One region of the Kosakonia beeri genome, then DNA from elsewhere that is predicted to be linked to it. Evidence: predicted binding sites of a transcription regulator. Region 1 holds the regulator's gene; each other region holds the start of a gene.
What was found. The regulator Fur, encoded in region 1, represses iron uptake genes when iron is present. The targets are predictions, from matches to a motif close to ATAATAATGAGAACNACTATCAA.
Positions count from the first base shown of each region.

Region 2: exbB (tol-pal system-associated acyl-CoA thioesterase) is a predicted target of Fur. The motif match lies at 1,613-1,635, and genes of this name have one in related genera.
Region 3: ACUY4S_RS03755 (TonB-dependent siderophore receptor) is a predicted target of Fur. The motif match lies at 1,123-1,145, and genes of this name have one in related genera.
Region 4: sufA (Fe-S cluster assembly scaffold SufA) is a predicted target of Fur. The motif match lies at 2,328-2,350, and genes of this name have one in related genera.

Region 1 covers NZ_CM135106.1:3,409,887-3,415,620, reverse strand. The annotation lists gene chiP (chitoporin ChiP) at 1-146, shown strand, start outside; gene ACUY4S_RS16220 (beta-N-acetylhexosaminidase) at 193-2,847, shown strand; gene fur (ferric iron uptake transcriptional regulator) at 3,036-3,482, opposite strand; gene fldA (flavodoxin FldA) at 3,770-4,300, opposite strand; gene ybfE (LexA regulated protein) at 4,465-4,746, opposite strand; gene ybfF (esterase) at 4,878-5,651, opposite strand.
Region 2 covers NZ_CM135106.1:730,614-736,347, reverse strand. The annotation lists gene ACUY4S_RS03650 (cytoplasmic protein) at 1-249, shown strand, start outside; gene exbD (TonB system transport protein ExbD) at 387-812, opposite strand; gene exbB (tol-pal system-associated acyl-CoA thioesterase) at 819-1,550, opposite strand; gene metC (cystathionine beta-lyase) at 1,802-2,989, shown strand; gene ACUY4S_RS03630 (DedA family protein) at 3,106-3,765, shown strand; gene ACUY4S_RS03625 (AraC family transcriptional regulator) at 3,804-4,703, opposite strand; gene yqhD (alcohol dehydrogenase) at 4,898-5,734, shown strand, end outside.
Region 3 covers NZ_CM135106.1:755,914-761,647, forward strand. The annotation lists gene ACUY4S_RS03755 (TonB-dependent siderophore receptor) at 1-1,046, opposite strand, end outside; gene ACUY4S_RS03760 (hypothetical protein) at 1,326-1,553, opposite strand; gene ACUY4S_RS03765 (iron ABC transporter substrate-binding protein) at 1,894-2,910, shown strand; gene ACUY4S_RS03770 (ABC transporter permease) at 2,932-4,506, shown strand; gene ACUY4S_RS03775 (ABC transporter ATP-binding protein) at 4,508-5,542, shown strand.
Region 4 covers NZ_CM135106.1:2,837,777-2,843,510, reverse strand. The annotation lists gene ACUY4S_RS13505 (PilZ domain-containing protein) at 1-1,074, shown strand, start outside; gene ACUY4S_RS13500 (alpha/beta fold hydrolase) at 1,097-1,870, opposite strand; gene sufA (Fe-S cluster assembly scaffold SufA) at 2,391-2,747, shown strand; gene sufB (Fe-S cluster assembly protein SufB) at 2,756-4,243, shown strand; gene sufC (Fe-S cluster assembly ATPase SufC) at 4,261-5,007, shown strand; gene sufD (Fe-S cluster assembly protein SufD) at 4,982-5,734, shown strand, end outside.

The DNA of each region.
Region 1 (5,734 bases):
GCGCTAAAGGTACGATGTTCAAACTCCACTTCACACAGTATGACAACCACTCCGATATCCCCTGTTACTCCGGCGGTTACGGCAACATCTTCCAGGATGAGCGTGACGTGAAATTTATGGTTATCGCGCCGTTTACTCTTTTTTGATGCGTTATTTGCCGGGGCGCACCCGGCAAAATACAAGGAATAAGTCATGAATACTGTACGTTTAAGTCTGCTGGCCAGCACAGTGCTGGGCATTTTGAGCAGCCCAATGGCGCTGGCTGGTCAAAGCACTGTCGATGCAATCAGCCAGTTTCATCTCAATTATGCGATCAAAGATAACCATGCCGGGCAGAAGGGTGTCGATTGCGCCAGGCTTGGCGCTGACTGGGCGTCGTGCAACAAAGCCGTTATCACACTGACCAATAATGGCGATGCGGTAACAGATAAAGCGTGGGCAATTTATTTCCACAGCATCCGCCCGATCCTTGAGGTGGCGAACGACCAGTTTAAAGTCATTCATATTATGGGCGATCTGCATAAACTGGAGCCGACCGACAAATTCAGTGGTTTTCCGGCGAAACAGTCTGTTGAGATCCCCATCATCAATGAATACTGGCAGCTGTTTATAACCGATGTACTGCCGCGTTGGTATGTCACTTCCGAAGGGGCGACGGCGAAAGTGATCGCCAATACCGACACCGAAGATTTGACGCAGTTCGTCACCCTGCCTGGCGAGCAGTGGAAGCGCACGGCGGATGACAAAAACATCCTGATGACGGCTGAAGCGCGTTTTGCAAAAAACAGTGATGTGAAAACGCTCAATTTGCACACCCTGCGTGGCCAGATTATTCCTACGCCGCAGGCGGTAAACATTCACGGACAGGATGTCGACCTGAGCAATGGCGTGAAGCTGGATCTTTCTGCGTTAAGCAGCGATGCGCAGGACGCGGTGAAAAGTCGTTTTGCGTTGCTGGGCGTGCAAGCGGGAAGTTATCCGGTGCGCAGCGAAATAGCTACGCGTGATTTCCAGGGCGATGAGGCGGTTTCCGGTGCGTATAAACTGCATATTGGTGCAAAAGAGACGGTGATCACCGGTTACGATCAGGCCGGGGTTTTTTATGGGCTGCAATCGTTGTTGTCGCTTATCCCGGCTGACGGGGCACTGAAAGTGGCCACGCTGGATGCGAAGGATGCGCCTCGCTTCGACTACCGCGGCATTCACCTTGATGTCGGGCGTAACTTCCACAGTAAAGACGCCGTGCTGCGTCTGCTGGATCAAATGTCGGCCTACAAACTGAACAAATTCCATTTCCATCTCAGCGATGACGAAGGCTGGCGTATCGAAATTCCAGGCCTGCCGGAATTAACGGACATTGGCAGTAAGCGTTGCCATGACCTGAGTGAGAAATCCTGCTTGTTGCCGCAGCTTGGATCCGGGCCCGACAGCAATAACACCGGCAGCGGTTTCTTTACCCGTGCGGATTACATCGACATTCTGAAGTATGCCAAAGCGCGGCAGATTGAGGTCATTCCGGAAATCGACATGCCAGCGCATGCACGTGCTGCAGTGATTGCCATGGAAGCGAGATACGATCGGTTGATGAAAGAGGGCAACGAGCAAGCCGCGAATCAGTTCCGCCTGCTGGATCCTACAGACACCTCCAACACCACGGGGGTGCAGTTCTACAACCGTACTGGCTATCTGAACCCTTGCCTCGACTCATCGCGTAACTTTGTGGATAAAGTTCTGGGTGAAATTCAGCAGATGCATAAAGAAGCCGGGCTGCCGCTGCAAACCTGGCACTTTGGGGGTGACGAAGCGAAAAATATTTACCTTGGCACCGGTTATACCGACAAGAAAGCTCCCGAAGCAGGCAAAGGCATCATCGACCAAAGCAACCAGGATAAGCCGTGGGCAAAATCGCAGGCATGCCAGGCGATGATCAAAGACGGCAAAGTGGCTGACGTGGAGCATCTCTCCAGCTACTTCGGGGTTGAAGTGAGCAAGCTGGTAAAAGCGCGCGGTATCGACACGATGCAGGCATGGCAGGATGGACTGAAAGATGCCAAAAATGCGTCGGCATTTGCCACCGATCATGTGAACGTTAACTTCTGGGATACGCTCTACTGGGGCGGGTTCGACTCGGTTAATGACTGGGCCAACAAGGGCTTCCGTGTCATTGTCTCCAACCCGGATTACGTCTATCTTGACTTCCCGTATGAAGTGAACCCGCAAGAGAGTGGCTATTACTGGGGCACGCGTTTCAGTGATGAGCGTAAGATCTTCAGCTTCGCGCCGGACAACATGCCACAAAACGCAGAAACCTCTGTTGATCGTGATGGTAATCCGTTTAGTGCGAAATCCGATAAGCCGTGGCCAGGCGCTTATGGCCTTTCTGCGCAGTTGTGGAGTGAGGTAGTACGTACCGACGCTCAGATGGAGTACATGATCTATCCACGACTGGTTTCTGTCGCCGAGCGCGCATGGCACCGTGCTGCATGGGAGCAGGACTACAAAGCAGGGCGCGAGTACAAAGGCGGTGAGACACACCTTGTCGATGTGAAAGCACTGGATAAAGACTGGATGCGTTTTGCTAATCTGTTAGGGCATCGTGAACTGGCAAAAATGGAGAAAGCGGGTGTGCATTACCGCCTGCCGGTACCTGGCGCGCGCGTCGTAGGTGGCGTGCTTGAAGCCAACACCAGTTTCCCTGGAATGGTGGTGGAATACTCTACCGACGGGGGTAAACAGTGGCTGCGTTATAACGATAAGGCACGTCCGCAGGTGAGCGGGGAAATACGCGTGCGTACCACCAGCCCGGACGGTAAGCGCACGAGCCGCGTGGATAGCATCAAAGCCTAGTTGAGGCTTATTATCCGGCCCGGCAGCGAAAGCATGTCGGGCTTTTTTATTCCCGCATAAACACGGTTCCCGGTGAAGGCCGCGTGTTACGTTTCGTTTTCCCGGTCGGGAAAGCGCAGTGTCATCCAGGGGCGTTTAACAGGCAAAAAAAAGCCAACCGTCAGGTTGGCTCAGAGTAAGAAGAACGATTATTTCGCGTCGTGCGCGTGTTCATCTTCGCGGCAGTCACCTTCGGCGCAGTGGCCATAAAGGTAGAGACTGTGATTCGTCAGACGAATGCCGTGTTTGGCGGCAATTTCGCGCTGGCGCGCTTCAATGGAATCGTCACTAAATTCAATCACTTTGCCGCAATCGAGGCAAATCAGGTGATCGTGGTGATGCTGTTGGGTCAGTTCAAAAACGGACTTACCGCCTTCGAAATTGTGACGGGTCACAATCCCGGCGTCATCGAACTGGTTTAACACACGGTAAACAGTGGCCAGGCCGATCTCTTCGCCCATGTCGATCAGTCGTTTGTATAAATCTTCCGCACTGACATGATGGTTATCCGGTTCCTGAAGCACTTCCAGGATTTTTAACCGAGGAAGCGTGACTTTCAGGCCGGCCTTCTTTAATGCGGTATTGTTGTCAGTCATGCGGAATCTGTCCTGTTGCTATACGATTCACTTCCTTAGCGGAAGTTATAGGAATGCACCTGGGATAATGCGTCTCATTATAGAACTGCCATGCCTAAATGAAAACTGCAAGCCCTCAAGTAAAGTAAGCTTTTAAAACGTGGTCTCGCCAACAAACTCCTTGCGGCGAGGCCACTTTAGCAGGGCTTATTGTACAGCGATGAAGGAAAAAGTTAAAAATTTGTAGCAATTATTTCCATCGCTTTTACCTATTAATACGGTGCAACCTACAGGTTGCACCATTATCATCAGGCGTTGATGATGTCGTCCAGGTGCAGCTCTTCAGAAACTTGTTTTACCCATTTTTCGACACGCTCTGCGGTCAGTTCTGGCTGCCTGTCTTCATCAATTGCCAGCCCGACGAAGTGATCGTCATCCACCAGGCCTTTAGAGGCTTCGAAATGGTAACCCGCCGTTGGCCAGTGACCGACGATAGTTGCGCCGCGTGGCTCGATAATGTCGCGAATGGTGCCCAGCGCATCGCAGAAGTATTCGGCATAATCTTCCTGGTCGCCGCAACCGAACAGGGCGACTAACTTGCCGTTGAAATCCACTTCTTCCAGCGTCGGGAAGAAATCATCCCAGTCGCACTGCGCTTCACCATAGTACCAGGTCGGAATGCCAAGCAGCAGAATGTCATAGCCTTCGAGATCTTCTTTGCTGCTCTTGGCAATGTCATGAACATCAGCAACGTCTTTACCAAGCTGTTTCTGAATCATTTTGGCGATATTTTCAGTGTTGCCAGTGTCGCTGCCGAAGAAAATGCCTGTAATTGCCATGAGTAAAATAACCTCTTGAAACTTAATGAGTATGGTGGTGGCGTTTAGCCCACAGATAAGGGCAATCATAGCAGAACAGGGAAGTGCGCGGAAACTGCTATCGCCACGGACTGCACTGTATGCCACATGAAAGTATGAATAAAGGTGATGATTCGGAGGATTCGTTATTCGCGCAAGGCCTGCAGCTGCGTAAGCAGCATCTCTTCGATAAGCTCGCTGCGGCTCATATTACGGGCGTCCGCCAGCTCATTGAGGGCGTCTACCGCCTCAACGTTCAGTTTCAATTCGACGCGTTTAAGCCCGCGAACTTTATCGCGTTTTAGCTGATTGCGTTTATTGATGCGCAACTGTTCATCACGCGCGAGCGGGTTAGTCTTCGGTCGTCCCGGGCGACGCTCATTCGCGAACAGATCTAGGGTCGTACGGTCCGTTTGTTCTTTAGCCATGGTTTAAGCATACTACGGGAAATACAAGCAATCGGGTCGTAGCCCGGGCTGAATAGCGCGCCATCATACATCAGCACAACGGGCACGCCAACGACCGGGCGCGTTCAAACGACCGGTCGCCGCCTTTTTAATCAGTTTGCCTTTTCAGCGAGATAACGACGGATTGCGCGCATAACCGCATCGGGTTTCTCTGCATGCACCCAGTGGCCCGCGCCTGCAATAACATGCGCCCGCGCCTGTGGGAATTGCGCCAGCAGCGCGTCGCGGTATGCTTCGGTCACATAAGGTGAGTTGCCGCCGCGAACAAACAGCGCGGGTTTCTCCCACGCCGGGACGTTTTCCCAACCGACAATCTGCGAATATTGATCCCACAGTACCGGTACGTTGAAGCGCCACTTCCCGTCGGCAAAGGATTTCAGCAGAAACTGAATCACACCTTCTTCGTTAATGACTTCACGCATTATCGCTGTGGCTTGCTGGCGTGTGGTGACGTGCGCCTCGCTGACGGCGTTAATGGCGGCAAAAATCTCATCATGACGGCGTACGTTATAATTAACGGGCGCAATATCAATTGCCACCAACTGGTCGATGCGTTCTGGCGCCAGCGCGGTGAGTGCCATTACCGCTTTGCCGCCCATAGAGTGACCAATGAAAGTGGCTTTCTCGATCTGATGAGCGTCGAGCGTATCTCGCAGATCCTGCGCCATCGCCGGGTAGTTCATCTCGTCTGAGCGGGGAGAAAGGCCGTGGTTGCGCATATCCACCTGCAATACGTCATGGTCCTGAACCAGGTCTCGGGCGAGTATGCCAAGGTTATCCAGGCTGCCAAACAGACCATGAACAAGGACAACAGGAGAATTGTTGTGCGGATGTTGTGCAGTTAGCGCGCGTGTATTCAATTTCATGGCAAAGTTCTTTTTTTCACTCAAGCGGGTTAGGTTATTATGTTGAACATTCTGCCGCCCTGCTGCAAGGTTCAGAAATCGTC
Region 2 (5,734 bases), 2.2 Mb from region 1:
GAGATCTACCCGCTACAGGTTAAAGAAGAGATTTATGGCGCAGTCATCGATGCCATCATTGAGCAGAAGCCCGAACTGCGGGACAAAATCATGGCGCGCCTTGAAGCCAACTACCAGTATATTGTCGGTCGTGAGGCTGCCACACTACGCCTGAGCCGTAAGCTGAGCGACGGTGAGTACCGAACCTCCAGCGTTTCGACCGTCGCGCTGGACGAAGCGATCGCCAGGAAAACGCCAGATAATAAGTAAATTCTCAACACCTCTGTTTCAGCCATCCCAGCTTATATAAATTCCTTCCTACGATGACTGTCATTACAGTCCAGCCACAGGATGGCAGGCATAAAAAAAGCTGGCTTACGCCAGCTTTTCAGATTGCCCGAAGCAGGTTACTTCGCTTTCGCGACTTCTTCGCCTACCAGACCAATTTTCAGATAACCCGCCTGATGCAGAGTATCCATCACCTTCATCATTGTTTCGTAGTCCACGGTTTTGTCCGCGCGGAAGAAGATGGTGGTGTCTTTCTTCCCTTCCGTCAGCGTGTTTAACGCGGTGATCATGGTTTCATCCGTCACCGGATCATTACCAATAAACATGCTGTTATCCGCTTTGACGGAGAGGTAAACCGGTTTTTCCGGACGCGGCTGCGGCTGGCTGGAAGATGCCGGCAGGTTCACTTTGACATCAACCGTGGCAAGCGGCGCGGCCACCATAAAGATAATCAGCAGCACTAACATAACGTCGATAAACGGCGTTACGTTGATTTCATGCATTTCGCCGTTATCGTCCAGGTTTTCATTAAGACGCATTGCCATAACGCATTAACCTACACGTAATTTCTGGGCGGTACGAACCGGCTGCGCATTGCTGGCGGCCAGATCAAGATCGCGGCTTTGCAGCAGCAGAACCTGCGCGGCAACATCGCCAAGAGTGGCTTTATAACTGCCGATCATGCGAGCGAAGAGGTTATAAATGACCACTGCCGGGATGGCAGCAACCAGGCCAATAGCGGTTGCCAGCAGGGCTTCGGCAATCCCCGGCGCGACAACAGCGAGGTTAGTCGTTTGCGTCTGCGCAATACCGATAAAGCTGTTCATGATGCCCCACACGGTACCGAACAGACCAATAAATGGAGAAATTGCGCCGATAGTGGCCAGATAACCGTTACCACGCCCCATATAGCGGCCAGTGGCGGCGACACGGCGTTCGAGACGGAAACCGGTACGCTCTTTGATCCCTTCGTTATCTTCACTGCCCGCAGACAACTCCAGCTCATTCTGGGCTTCGTTAATCAACAGTGTACTCAGGCTTTTCGCGTGGAAAGCCGTCGCGATTTCGCTTGCCTGATCCAGAGAGCGAGCTTCAGCCAGCTGTTGCTGTTCGCGCTTGAGGCGACGCTTATGCGAAATCATCTCAACGCTTTTGCTGAAGAAAAGTGCCCACGTCACCACGGACGCCAGAATCAGGCCGATCATCACAATCTTCACCACGATGTCGGCATGCTGATACATACCCCACACGGAAAGATCCGTCTGCATCAAATTATTACCCACTGTGTTTCTCCGCGACGCAAATCACAAAAATCTGTGCGCCATCATATCAAAACGACGTCGAATTGATAGTAGTTCTCATTAGTATTTGCATAGTGCCTGAATTGAAAAGTCTTTTCTTTGCGCTTACTCAGTAAACCGCCCTAATGAATACTTATCAGAAAAAATTCGCACCCACACTGCAAACACAGGTGCATCGGCATGCAATCATGGTAGTCTGGACATCCAGACGTATAAAAACAGGTTGAGCAATAATGACGGCAAAGCATCTTGATACCGCTCTGGTTAACGCAGGGCGCAGCAAAAAATACACGCAGGGATCGGTGAATAGCGTTATCCAGCGAGCCTCCTCGTTGGTGTTCGATACGGTCGAAGCCAAAAAGCACGCCACGCGTAACCGCGCCAATGGCGAACTGTTTTATGGCCGCCGCGGCACGCTGACTCACTTCTCTTTACAGGAAGCGATGTGCGAGCTGGAAGGCGGCGCCGGATGCGCGCTGTTCCCCTGCGGGGCGGCGGCGGTCGCGAACACCATTCTGGCGTTTGTCGAACAAGGCGATCATGTGTTGATGACCAACACCGCCTACGAACCGAGCCAGGATTTCAGTACCAAAATCCTCGCTAAACTCGGCGTTACCACCAGTTGGTTTGATCCCTTGATCGGGTCGAGCATTGTGCGTCTGATCCAGCCGAATACCAAAGTGGTGTTCCTGGAATCACCCGGCTCAATCACTATGGAAGTGCACGACGTCCCGGCGATTGTTCAGGCAGTGAGAAGCGTCGCGCCGGAGGCCATCATTATGATCGATAACACCTGGGCGGCAGGCATCCTGTTTAAAGCGCTGGAGTTTGATATCGATATTTCCATCCAGGCTGCGACCAAGTACCTGATTGGCCACTCTGACGGCATGATCGGGACAGCGGTTGCTAATGCGCGCTGTTGGGAACAATTGCGTGAAAATGCCTATTTGATGGGGCAAATGGTCGATGCCGACACCGCCTATATGACCAGCCGAGGTTTACGCACGCTAGGTGTTCGCCTGCGCCAACATCATGAAAGCAGCCTGAAAATAGCCGAATGGCTGGCCGCGCATCCGCAAGTGGCGCGCGTGAATCACCCCGCCCTTCCCGGCAGTAAAGGCCATGAATTCTGGAAACGCGACTTTACCGGTAGTAGCGGCCTGTTTTCGTTTGTATTGAATAAGCGCTTAAGTCATGACGAGCTTTCAGCCTATCTCGACCATTTTTCCCTCTTCAGCATGGCCTATTCCTGGGGCGGTTATGAGTCGCTGATCCTGGCTAACCAGCCGGAGCAACTGGCGGCAATCCGCCCGGATGGCGGCGTAGATTTTGATGGCACGCTGGTCAGGGTGCACATTGGTTTAGAAAACGTTGACGATTTAATTGAAGATTTAGCTGCGGGCTTCCAGCGTATCGTGTAAACCAGGTGACCGGGGCGAAGCATCAGAAAATTCTCTGTTTCTTGCGCCCCGGATCAAGGTGTTTTTGGCGAGTTGGAGTACAATAGCCTCCTCTACGCGGTACCACAGGAAAGTCCATGGCTGTTATTCAAGATATTATTGCTGCGCTCTGGCATCACGACTTTGCTGCGCTGGCTAATCCACACGTTGTGGGTGTCGTTTATTTAGTGATGTTTGCCACGCTTTTTCTCGAAAATGGCTTACTTCCTGCGTCATTTTTACCGGGTGACAGTTTACTGCTGCTGGCCGGGGCGTTAATCGCGCGCGGCTGCATGGATTTTGTCTCGACGCTGGTTATCCTCACCTCTGCAGCCAGCCTTGGCTGCTGGCTGAGCTATCTGCAGGGCAGATGGCTGGGCAATACGCGGGTAGTGAAAAGCTGGCTATCGCAGTTGCCGGTCAAATATCATGAGCGCGCAACCTGCATGTTTGACCGTCACGGTTTGCTGGCGCTGCTGGCAGGGCGTTTTCTGGCGTTTGTGCGTACGCTGTTGCCAACCATGGCGGGCATTTCTGGTCTGTCGAACCGCCGCTTCCAGTTCTTCAACTGGCTGAGCGCGCTGCTGTGGGTCGGCGTAGTCACCTCGCTGGGCTATGCCATTAGCATGATCCCCTTTGTCAAACGGCATGAAGACCAGGTCATGACCTTTCTGATGATCCTGCCCCTGTTCCTGCTGGTTGCCGGGCTGGTTGGCACAGTAGCGGTTGTTCTGAAGAAAAAGTATTGCAGCGCCTGATGCATGTGTCCCTCTTCTTGACGGAGAGGGACAACCAATTAGCTTCCCTGAATCATCCTTATTCTTGCCACATCTTCTCCCGGCGTTAGGCCAAAGTAGCGTTTAAATTCGCGGCTGAACTGCGACGGGCTCTCATACCCCACGCGCATGGCTGCAGCTCCCGCTTTCATACCATCATGTACCATCAACATGCGTGCTTTATGCAAACGGTACGTTTTCAGGTACTGCAACGGCGACGTGCTGGTGACCGACTTAAAGTTATGGTGAAACGCAGAGACGCTCATATTGGCTTCCGCCGCCAGTTGGTCGACGCTGAGATTTTCGGTGTACTGGCTTTCAATGCGCTTCAATACCCGACTAATCAGGCTGAAGTGAGTCTGACGACTGACCAGCGCCAGCAACGCCCCGCCGCGCGGCCCGGTCAGCACGTGATACAGCATCTCGCGGATAATCTGCTTACCCAGGATTCGCGCGTCCAGCGGGCGTTCCATCACATCCAACAGGCGTTCGGCAGCACACAGGATCTCTTCTGATAAAATTGCAGAGTTAATCCCGCTCGCGGCGACATCCGGGCGAAAGTGTTCATCCTCGCCAATATCCATCAACAGCTCCTGCAATTGCAGGATATCGACGTTCAAACGGATGCCTGCCAGTGGTACCTCCGGCGAAGCGAAAGTCTCACATTCGAACGGCAGCGGTACCGTCAGTAGCAAGTATTCGTTGGTGTCATAACGGAAGATGCGTTCATTGATATAACCAATTTTGTGACCAGAGAAGAGAAAAACGATGCCGGGCTGGTACATTACCGGTGTGCGTGTTCCCGGTTGTGTACCGTACATCAGGCGAATATCCGGCAGCAGAATATTGAGCTTATTTTCATTTACTTTCAGTCGTTTAATTTTTTCAGTAAGCTGCTGACAAATCAATTCACGGTTCATTTTTCGCCACTCCGGCAAGGCATTTCGACCGCTACAGTGTGCAAATTTTTACGCTTTTTCTCCAGCCATAAAGAGAAACAGGCAATACATCGGCAGGAATGTGCATTGAGCGTTCTTCCCCCCGCGCCCACAATACTTCCCATCAGGCACTCTGCTGCCCTACTGTCTTTCACCCATTAAGAAGGGAACGAGCAATGAATAATTTTAATCTGCATACCCCGACCCGCATCCTGTTTGGTAAAGGCGCGATTGCCAACCTGCGCGAACAAATTCCGGCCAATGCACGTGTATTGATCACTTACGGCGGCGGCAGCGTAAAGAAAAATGGCGTACTGGATCAGGTCTACAGCGCGCTGGAAGGTCTGGACGTGCGTGAATTCAGCGGGATTGAACCAAACCCAACCTATGAAACGCTAATGAAAGCGGTCACTCTGGTTCGCGATGAAAATATCAATTTCCTGTTGGCGGTTGGCGGTGGTTCCGTCCTCGACGGCACCAAATTTATTGCCGCTGCGGCGCACTACGCCGACGGTATCGATCCATGGCATATTCTGCAAACACGCGGTAGCGAAATCCACAGCGCGATCCCGATGGGCTCCGTACTGACGCTGCCGGCCACCGGCTCCGAGTCCAATGCGGGCGCTGTCGTTTCACGTAAAACCACCGGTGACAAACAGGCGTTTCACTCCCCCTTTGTCCAGCCCGTTTTTGCAGTATTGGATCCGGTCTATACCTACACCCTGCCGCCGCGCCAGGTGGCTAATGGGGTGGTCGATGCCTTCGTCCATACCGTTGAGCAGTACGTCACTTACCCGGTCAATGGCAAAATTCAGGATCGTTTCGCCGAAGGTATTCTGCTGACGCTGGTAGAAGAAGGCCCGAAAGCGCTGCAAGAACCGGAAAATTACGACGTGCGGGCTAACGTGATGTGGGCCGCCACCCAGGCACTGAATGGCCTGATTGGTGCAGGCGTACCGCAGGACTGGGCCACACATATGCTAGGCCATGAACTGACCGCGATGCACGGTCTT
Region 3 (5,734 bases), 2.3 Mb from region 1:
AGCTTGCCGCCGTAGAAATCGGTCTTCTGCTGCGATGCGCCAATAGAGGTGACTTTGCCGCCAGAAAGCGTCGGGAACGGATAGAACGTGAGGCTTTCATCGCGGTAATAAATCTGCGCCAGCAAATCCTGTCCCCAGAAATCGCTATTAGCGTATTGCAGGTTGATTAAGTGGCGTTCGGTACCCGGCAGGCGGTCAGAATCAAGGTTTCCCTTGTTATATGCATTCCCCGAGCCGGTCACAGCCGAGAAGTTTTCCCCGAGGAACAGGCCATGTTTACCGTCTGACTGGCTCTTGTAATACTGAGTGGTTAATTGCAACTGCTGATGGTCATCAATGTTCAGCGTGCCGGTGCCCATCACATCCAGACGATCGGAGTACTGTAAACCGGTCTGGGTGTTATCAATAATGACCTCATTGCCTTTGCCGTCATACCAGCCACCATAGCGCTGATACGCAACTGACAGGCGACCCGAGGCGTTATCATTGCCCCCGCTGACAGCCGCGGCAATATTTTCATCATGATCGTTATGGCTGTTAAAGCCGCTTTTCGTGCCGGTCTGAAATTCAAGCTGGGTATCCGGCTGACCTTTTTTGGTCACAATATTAATCAGGCCACCCGTACTGCCGCCGCCATAGAGTGAGGTTGCGCCAGAAATCACTTCAATGCGTTCAATATTAAACGGATCGATGGAGTCCAGTTGCCGGCTGTCGCTGCGTGAGGAGTTCAAACGCACGCCGTCGACCATGACCATCATCGAACGACCACGCATATTCATTCCGTAGTTTGTCCGGCCCTGGCTGCTGACATCCATGCCAGGAATAAGCTGAGCCAGCACCTCTTTTAACTCTTTACCGCCCTGAACTTGCTGTTCAATTTCCGCCTGCTCAATAACCCAGGTGGTTTGCGCCATATCGGTAATGCTGTGATTTGCCCTGCTGGCGGCGACAACCAACGTCTCTTCTTTTTGGCCCTCAGCCCAGCCTGGTGCGGAAAACATCATCAGTAAGCAGGGGTTTAAAGCCCAAAGATAGCGATGCTTCATTGTTATTCATTCCCGTGTAATCAGAAATAGTGCGGCGTTGACACTCCTTCGCGCGCAAATGGCATCACACCGTGTCATGGTAGTGATTATCGTTATGATAAGAATTATTGTTAACGTGTAAATGCTTTGTGTAAAAAACTATTACTTTAATGTGTTGATTTCCATGCTTTTTATAGGGTTTTTGGTGTGGCGAAACCGGGTCTGGCGTTATTTCCGCCCGGCAGGAAAGAAGAGGGGGAAAGCTGGCGATTGGCCTGTCGTGCAGGTTAAAAGAGAGGGTTAGCGCCTGGCTTTATTGTGCTTTTCTTTATAATCGGCAATGGCCTGATTAATGTTATCTGTGGCGAAAGTGTCGATCTGCTGGCCTTCGAAAAAGACAGCGTATTGGCCCGATTGATATTTGAATGTGAATATCTTGCCCTGGTAACGCACGCGTTTTTCTTTTACCGATAAACCCCTACTGCGCATAGCGACTTTAGCCATTGTGTCTATTTTTTTATTGCTCATGATTTTCTTACTTACCTGTGCAGGCGCTCTTGCGATGTTTATTAATCCTACTAAGTATACTGTTAATTTGCGATCCGCTAAAAGGAAAGTAAAGGGTGCGAGAGACGGGGAAGTAATAACAGATTAAATATTTCTTAAACGTTTTAAGGTTTTCTTAAGCTTAAGATAATCCTGCTATTCAAGAATAGCGTATTCATTTGTGTTTCTGTTTTTTTCTTCTATTAAATTTTGAAGTGTTATTCTTGATAATAATTCCGATTCTCATTCCATTGCCGCTGCGATTACACTCCTGGCGAGTCTGCAGACGTTCGCTATTACACCCATAAAAAAAGGAGTGATGATGAAGAATCGCTTTTTGCCTTTCTGTTCTCTTGCACTGGTTATTTCTTCCGTTTTCGTTATGTCTACTGCATCGGCGGCAAATAACGATGAAGGTATCGTTGTTTACAATGCGCAGCATGAGAATCTGACGAAATCCTGGGTTGATGAATTCACCAAAGAAACCGGGATTAAAGTCACGCTGCGTAATGGCGGCGATACGGAGCTGGGTAACCAACTGGTCCAGGAGGGCAGCGTCTCTCCGGCGGATGTCTTCCTGACTGAAAATTCTCCGGCCATGACGCTGGTGGATAATGCAAATCTGTTTGCCCCGCTGGATACCGATACGCTGAAACAGGTTCCTGCGCAATATCGCCCTGCACACGGTCGCTGGATTGGCATTGCCGCGCGCAGCACCGTGTTTGTGTACAACCCGGCCAAAATCAGCGAGGCGCAATTGCCCGCCTCACTGATGGATTTAGCTAAACCAGAATGGAAAGGCCGCTGGGCGGCTTCTCCTTCCGGGGCTGATTTCCAGGCGATTGTCAGCGCGATGCTGTCGCTAAAAGGCGAAAAAGCGACGCTTGAGTGGCTGAAAGGGATGAAAAACAACTTCACCCCGTACAAAGGAAACAGCACGGTAATGAAAGCGGTGAATGCCGGGCAGATTGATAGCGGGGTCATTTATCACTATTACTATTTTGTTGATCAGGCCAAAACGGGTGAGAACAGTAAAAATGTTCAGCTTCACTACTTCAAACATCAGGATCCGGGCGCGTTTGTCAGTATCTCCGGTGGTGGCGTACTGGCTTCCAGTAAACATCAAAAACAGGCGCAGGCGTTTATCAAATGGATCACCGGCAAGGCGGGTCAGGAGATGTTGCGAACAAACACGGCGTTTGAGTACGCGGTAGGCGTGAATTCCACCTCCAATGAGAAACTGATCCCGCTGAATAAGCTGGATGCGCCTAAAGTGGAGCCGTCGCAGCTGAACAGTAAAAAAGTCAGTGAATTGATGACCGAAGCGGGTCTGTTGTAATTCCGTTACCCTGAGCGCCTTATGTCGAGTTTAGCGTTATCATCGTCCGTCAACGCGACCCGCCGGACGATCCGCCATCGCCCGTCCGCGTTGTTGGTCTTGTTAGCTGTTTTTGTCGCCTTGCTGGCTTTGCTCCCCGTGTGCTTTGTTGTCGCCGTGGGGATCGAGACTGGATGGACGACCGTTAAGGCGCTCATCTTTCGCCCCCGCGTGGGCGAACTGATGAGCAATACTGCCTTGTTAATTTCCATCACAGTGCCTGCCTGCGTGACGCTGGGCACAGCAATGGCGTGGCTAACAGAGCGAACATCACTACCCGCCCGCAGGCTGTGGTCGGTACTGGCAGTTGCGCCGCTGGCTATTCCGGCATTTGTGCAAAGCTATGCGTGGATGAGTATTGCACCGGGTTTCAATGGCCTTGCTGCGGCGGTATTTATCTCGGTACTGGCCTATTTTCCGTTTATCTATATGCCCGTGGCAGCCGTATTGCGGCGTCTCGATCCCAGTCTGGAAGATGTTGCGGCGTCGTTGGGTACCCCGCCGTGGCAGGTTTTTTTTCGCGTCATCCTTCCGCAACTGAAACTGGCGCTCTGTGGAGGCGCGCTACTGGTTGCGCTGCACTTGCTGGCGGAATATGGCCTGTTTGTGATGATCCGTTTTGATACCTTCACGACGGCGATTTATGACCAGTTTCAGTCAACCTTTAGCGGCCCGGCAGCCAACATGTTGGCCGGCGTGCTTGCGCTCTGCTGCCTTGGTTTATTGCTGCTGGAAAGCGCTGCGCGCGGAACCGCACGCTATGCGCGTGTCGGAGCGGGCGCGCCACGGCGGCAACCCGTGCGCGTACTGGGGTGTTGCGGTGTGGCCGTGGGGCTGTTGCTGGCGGTGGGCACTGTGGTGTTATCGCTCGGCACGCCGGTTGTGGTTCTTGGCCGTTGGTTGTGGCTCGGCGGCATAGCGAACTGGCACAACGCCGATCTGTGGCTCTCGTTACACCAGACGCTCACCCTGGCGCTTAGCGGTGCGCTGATTACTACCTTTTTTGCGCTGCCCACCGCGTGGCTGGCGGTGCGCCACCCACGTCCCTTATTCCGTCTGCTAGAGGGGTGTAATTACGTTGCCAGCGCCCTGCCTGGCATTGTTGTTGCGCTGGCCTTGGTGACGGTAACCATTCATTATGCGCGGCCGATTTATCAAACCGAAGTGACGCTTTTTCTCGCCTATTTGCTGATGTTTATGCCCAGGGCATTGATTAACCTGCGTGCCGGTATTGCTCAGGCTCCGGTGGAGCTGGAACACGTAGCGCAAAGTTTAGGCACTCCGCCGACGCTGGCGCTGGTTCGGGTCACGCTACGGCTGGCGGCACCTGGCGCGTCTGCCGCTGCGGCGCTGGTTTTCCTGGGGGCAAGTAATGAGCTCACCGCCACGTTATTGCTCTCCCCGACGGGCACCCGCACGCTGGCAACGGGATTTTGGGCCTTAACCAGTGAGATTGATTATGTAGCCGCCGCGCCTTACGCCCTGTTGATGATCCTGATTTCGCTGCCATTAACCGGCCTGCTGTATAAGCAATCACAAAAACTTTCAGGTCTTTAAGATGTTAGAACTCACGCATATTTCGAAAGCTTTTGGCGCTGCAAAAGTGCTGGATAATATCAGCCTGTCGATCCCACCCGGCAGCCGAACGGCGATCGTCGGGCCTTCAGGCTCCGGGAAGACCACGTTGCTGCGCCTGATTGCCGGGTTCGACGCACCGGACAGCGGGCAGATTATGCTGCAGGGCAAGCCGCTGTTTGCCGACGGGCAGTTTGTGCCCGCGCACCAGCGCAGGATCGGCTTTGTGCCGCAGGAGGGCGCGCTGTTTCCCCACCTGCGTGTGGGCGAGAATATTGCCTGGGGGCTGAGTGGCTCCCGGCAGGCAAAGCAGACTCGTGTGGCAGAACTGATGGCGATGGTGGCGCTGGATGGTCAACTGGCGCAGCGCTGGCCGCATGAGATTTCCGGCGGCCAGCAACAGCGTGTGGCGCTTGCCAGAGCGCTGGCTCAGCAACCAGCCATTATGTTGCTGGATGAGCCTTTCTCCGCACTCGATACCGGATTACGTGCGGCCACACGTAAAGCGACGGCCGCGTTGTTAACCCAGGCGGGCGTCGCCGCGATTCTGGTGACACATGATCAGAAAGAGGCGCTCTCCTTCGCCAGCCAAATTGCTGTTATCCGCCATGGGCGCTTTACGCAGGTCGGGTCGCCGCTTGAGGTGTACTCGCAGCCGGTGGATGAAGAGACAGCGCTGTTTTTAGGTGATGCGTTGATCCTCCCTGCCGAGGTGGCACAAGGGAAAGCGCGCTGTCTGTTGGGCGAGGTGGCTGTTGGGCAGACTGACCTGCAGGGTTCTCAACGGATCCTGTTGCGCCCGGAACAGATCAGAATAGAGCGCTGTGCAGATGACTGCATTTATCCACAGGCACAAATTGTGGACATCGACTTTGCCGGGTACCTTTCATCGCTCACGCTGTTATTTTCGCCGAGTGGTGAATCCCTGGTGTTGCCGGGCGTTACCGATGCCAGCTGGTTGCCTGGCATGAAGGTGAAGGTCAATGTGACCGGGCGCGCTCGTGTTTTTCCTCGCTGATATGCAGCCCGGTTCCCGCCGGGCTACATAAGCAATTGTCATATTTTTGAAACCGATCTCAAAACTGCGTTTCTCATTGTGTAAAACTTCGTTTCGTTTTATGAGTTTATAAATATAAAAACCCTAGCCAACTTTCAGCCCAGCAGGTGACGTGCCGCCGGTCTGGTTTAGCGCCATTTTCCAGGAACAGAA
Region 4 (5,734 bases), 570 kb from region 1:
CAGTCCCAGTCGTTATTCCGCTATGTGAATGAGGCGGAAAGGGAGGCCGCGTACCGGACAGGGATCCGCGGCATGATGGTCTACGAATCGCCGCTGTTTATTCCAGGGCAGGGTGAACGTAAAGCCCGGCAGCGTGAAATGCAGGAGCGCGAGAAACGCGCGCGCCAGACGCCAATGGAGCAAGGCGTGATGAAAGTGGCGCACCGCCTGCAGGTGGCGCTGATGTACATGAAAACGCGTAACCGTTTACCGGTTGATATCTTTTATGACTGCGTCGATACGTTGCTTTATCTGCAACAGCAGGATCGCAAGGTACTGCTGTATGCACTTTCCTGCCTGCGCGACGAGCCAGAATGGGTACGGCATGCCATCCAGGTTGCAGCCAGACTGGCTGATATGCTGCGTCTTCGTGACCCGCGCGATCCGCAACTGCGTGAGGCCACGCTAGGTGCCATCATGCATACACTGGGTAAACCGCTTCTGGTCAGCGCCGCGTTGCCTTCCCTGAAAATCAACATGAATGCGCAGCAGAAAGCGCTTCTGCGAACCCATGTTGTTACATTGCTGAACCGTTTACGTGCGCTGGGGTGGACGCCGGGGCTGACCTGCCGCGATGTGATTGAAAATGCCAACGAACGGCTCGATGGCTCAGGTTATCCTGCTGGTAAACGCGGGGCGCAACTTTCCGCGCTGGCACGGCGTTTGTCGGTTATCAAAGCAATCAATAAACAGACGCATGCCCGCAATGGCGAGCCACCGCTCACGCCGCTGGTCGCCTGCCGTAACATTTACCAGGCCGATCACGTTTGGGATCGCGAAGTGATTGTCGAGTATCTGCAAATTTACGGTTTTTACCCGATCGGCAGCCTGGCGAAATACGCCGGCGGTTTTCTTGGCTGGATCAGTGATATCGACAGCAAAGGGAAGCCGGAGGTGGTGCACATCGTGAAGAATTTGCGTTTCCCGGAGAGCACGATCCATTGCGTCGTGTCGAAAGAGGCATTAACCCAGATGGGCGCGCTGGAGGACATTGTTAACCCGGCAGATTACGGCCTGAAAGTGGTTAAACTTTAAGGCCGTGATCACGCGTGGTGTATTACCCGTACTGTTTGAGGAAATCGACAATCAGTTGCGTGACTCTTTCCGGGTTTTCGCGGTTACTGATATGCGCAGCATTCGGGATCAGCGTAAAGTCGCAGCCAAGTTTATCGGCCATTAAACGGCCTTCCGTTGCCGGACGTGGAAGGTCGAGCGCGCCGGTGGCGACATGAACAGGACAGGTAATATTTTCCAGTACGGGCAGGCGGTTTGGGCGACCAAAAATGAGTTTGCCGAGGGGAACAATACTGTTACGCAGCTGTTCTGCGCTGAGCGACGCCAGGGCGCTGTGCAGGTGCTGAACATCTTCCTGGGCAGCGTATCTGGAGTAAAACTGTGCGACCACATACTCCAGCATCGGTGCCGGTATAGCCCCGGTGACGTTGATTGCATTGAGCATCATGAAGTATTGATCTCTCGCTGCCTGCGTTTCATCGCCGATGAACGTATCGAATAGCATCAACGCTCTGACCCTTTCAGGTGCCGCGGCTGCCAGTTCGGCACCCCACATGCCGCCAACGGATAAGCCGACCACCGCGAACTGCTCAATACCCAGCGAATCCATTAATGCCAGATGATCGCGGGCGATATCCGCCATCGATGAGACCGATTCGGGCAGGGCGGGTGATTCGCCATGACCCCATAAATCGCTGGCGATTACGCGAAAATGGCTCGCCAGTGCATCAATCTGCGGCGACCACATAGACTTATCAAACAGATAGCTGTGGCCCAGTAAAACGGGAAATCCTGCACCTGTATCTGAATACGACATTTTTAGCTGCGTCTTCACTCATACTCTCCTTGCGCTATAGAGCCCTCGCGTGGGCACGGATTTTAATCAGCCACATCATAGCTGAGATGCTCACCTACGGTGAAGGAGGCAAAATCCCATTCTGCCAGCCAGGTTTTTGAATTAACGCACCGGGAATGGCGGAGTAAGGATGCGAGGTATGTCCTTGATTCCCGGTTTTGTGATGCAGCTAACTTTTTGATTACTGACTAACTTTTTGATTCAAAGAATTTTTCAACTCCTATCTCAAAAATAGGTATTGCCTATACATCTTTTCTTTTTTAACCGCTTGCTCATGGCTGGCCGTTTAAAGTCATTATTTATCAATTTATTAAACAATTTTTCACTTGTCTGTAAAGCCATTCAGCAGGGTCTATGCTTATAGCAAGTGCCGAAAAAAGGGGCATCGGCGGAATAACCCTTCGGAAAAGAGGTTGAAGTGATAATCATTATCACTAACATAGCGTTATGCCCTTCTGATCTGCTGATGTGAGGTAAAGCGATGGAATCATTTAATCCGGAAGATTTTGCATGGCGCGGGCTCACCATGACGCCTGCTGCTGCAGAACATATTCGTGCTCTGGCTGCGAAACAGGCGGGTGTGCTTGGCGTGCGGCTTGGTATTAAACAGACCGGCTGCGCCGGGTTTGGCTATGTGCTCGATACAGTGACCGAGCCCAGTGCCGATGATTTGCTGTATGAATCTGACGGCGCGCGTCTTTATGTGCCCCTCCAGGCCATGCCGTTTATCGATGGCACCGAAGTGGACTACGTGCGCGAAGGCTTAAATCAGATCTTCAAATTTCATAACCCAAAAGCTCAGCACGAATGCGGCTGCGGCGAAAGTTTTGGGGTATAGGCGGTACTATGTCTCGTAATACTGAAGCAACAGATGATGTCAAAATCTGGACCGGCGGCAACCTCAACTACAAAGAGGGTTTTTTCACCCGCCTGACGACCGATGAGCTGGCCAAAGGCATCAACGAAGAGGTTGTGCGGGCGATCTCGGCCAAGCGTAACGAGCCGGAGTGGATGCTCGAATTTCGCCTGAACGCGTTCCACGCCTGGCTGGAGATGGAAGAGCCGCACTGGCTGAAAGCCCACTACGACAAACTGGATTACCAGGATTACAGCTACTACTCGGCCCCGTCGTGTGGCAACTGCGATGACACCTGTGCTTCGCAACCCGGCGCCGTTCAGCAGACGAATGCCAACGCCTGGTTAACCGAAGAAGTGGAAGAAGCGTTTAACCAGTTGGGTGTACCGGTTCGCGAAGGGAAAGAAGTGGCGGTAGACGCCATTTTTGACTCCGTTTCGGTGGCAACCACCTACCGTGAAAAACTGTCGGAACAGGGGATTATCTTTTGCTCCTTTGGCGAGGCGATCCACGATCATCCGGACCTGGTAAAGAAATACCTTGGCACGGTCGTGCCCTCAAACGACAACTTCTTCGCGGCGCTGAATGCAGCAGTGGCCTCGGACGGTACCTTTATCTACATCCCGAAAGGGGTGCGCTGCCCAATGGAGCTGTCGACCTATTTTCGCATTAATGCAGAAAAAACGGGCCAGTTCGAACGTACCATCCTTGTGGCCGATGAAGGCAGCTACGTCAGTTATATCGAAGGCTGCTCTGCGCCGGTGCGCGACAGTTACCAACTGCACGCGGCGGTGGTGGAAGTGATTATCCACAAAGATGCCGAAGTGAAGTACTCAACGGTGCAAAACTGGTTCCCAGGTGACAATAACACCGGCGGTATCCTCAACTTTGTGACTAAGCGCGCGCTGTGTGAGGGCGACAACAGCAAGATGTCGTGGACGCAGTCTGAAACCGGTTCGGCCATTACCTGGAAATACCCGAGCTGCATTCTGCGTGGTGATAACTCGATTGGCGAGTTCTTCTCCGTAGCGCTGACCAGTGGACATCAGCAGGCCGACACCGGCACCAAAATGATCCACATCGGTAAAAACACCAAATCGACGATTATTTCGAAAGGGATCTCGGCCGGACACAGCCAGAACAGTTATCGCGGCCTGGTGAAAATCATGCCGACGGCCACCAATGCCCGTAATTTTACCCAGTGTGACTCCATGCTGATTGGCCCCGACAGCGGCGCACATACGTTCCCTTATGTTGAGTGCCGCAATAATAGCGCGCAGCTGGAGCACGAAGCGACCACATCACGTATTGGTGAAGATCAACTGTTCTACTGCCTGCAACGTGGCATCAGCGAAGATGACGCGATCTCAATGATTGTTAACGGCTTCTGTAAAGACGTGTTCTCTGAGCTGCCGCTGGAGTTTGCCGTCGAAGCGCAAAAATTGCTGGCTATCAGCCTTGAACACAGCGTCGGTTAAGGATTAAGGGACAATAAATGTTAAGTATTAAAGATTTGCAGGTGAGTGTTGAAGATAAAGAGATCCTGCGTGGTCTGAGTCTGGAGGTTCGCCCTGGGGAAGTGCATGCCATCATGGGGCCGAATGGCTCCGGCAAGAGCACGCTTTCGGCAACGCTGGCCGGGCGTGAAGATTATGAAGTTGTTAGCGGCAGCGTGGCGTTTAAAGGCAAAGATCTGCTTGCGCTTTCACCGGAAGACCGGGCAGGCGAAGGCGTGTTTATGGCTTTTCAATATCCGGTCGAGATCCCCGGCGTCAGCAACCAGTTTTTCCTGCAAACGGCGCTCAATGCGGTGCGTAAATATCGCGGCGAAGAGGCCCTGGATCGTTTTGACTTTCAGGATCTTATGGAAGACAAAATTAAGCTGCTGAAAATGCCGGAAGATTTGTTAACCCGCTCGGTAAACGTGGGTTTCTCTGGCGGTGAGAAGAAGCGCAATGACATTCTGCAAATGGCGGTACTGGAGCCGGATCTGTGCATTCTGGATGAAACCGACTCGGGGCTGGATATTGATGCGCTGAAAATTGTTGCCGACGGCGTAAATGCGCTACGCGATGAGAAGCGGGCTTTTATTATCGTTACGCACTACCAGCGGATCCTTGATTACATCAAACCCGACTTTGTGCATGTGTTGTATCAGGGGCGCATTGTGAAATCGGGCGACTTCACCCTGGTTAAGCAACTGGAGGAGCAGGGCTATGGCTGGCTTACCGAACAGCAGTAACGCACTGCAGCAGTGGCATCACCTGTTTGAAAAGCAGGGCGGTACCCGCTCCGACATCGCGCAGCAACACCTGCAACAGCTGCTGCGACTGGGGCTACCGACGCGCAAACAGGAAAACTGGAAATACACGCCGCTTGATGGCTTGCTGAACAGCCAGTTTGTGGCGACGACGGCCCCCGTCAACGCGCAACAGCTTGCAGCACTGGCCTTGCCGGTGGAGGCCATACGGCTGGTGTTTATCGATGGTGAGTTTAACGCCGCCTTAAGTGATGATACTGCTGGTTCCGGTTTCGACGTGTCGTTTGTGGATGCGCGGCAGAATTTGCCTGCACCGGTACAGCCAGAAGTGTTCCTGCATTTAACGGAAAGCCTGGCGCAGGGCGTGACCTGGATTAAGGTGGCACGTGATCAACGGCCTTCTAAGCCGTTGCTCTTAATGCATATCACTCAGGGCGTGGCGGGTGAGGAGATGAACACCGCGCACTATCGCCACCATCTGGAACTGGCGCAGGGTGCGGAGGCGACAATCTATGAGCACTATGTCAGCCTCAACGCGCAGCCGCATTTTACCGGTTCGCGCCTGACAATGAACGTTGCGGCCAATGCGCACTTGCACCACGTCAAACTGGCGTTTGAAAACCCGGTGAGTTACCACTTTGCGCACAACGATATCTGGCTGACGGATGACGGTTCTGCAGAGAGCCACAGTTTTCTGCTGGGGGGCGCG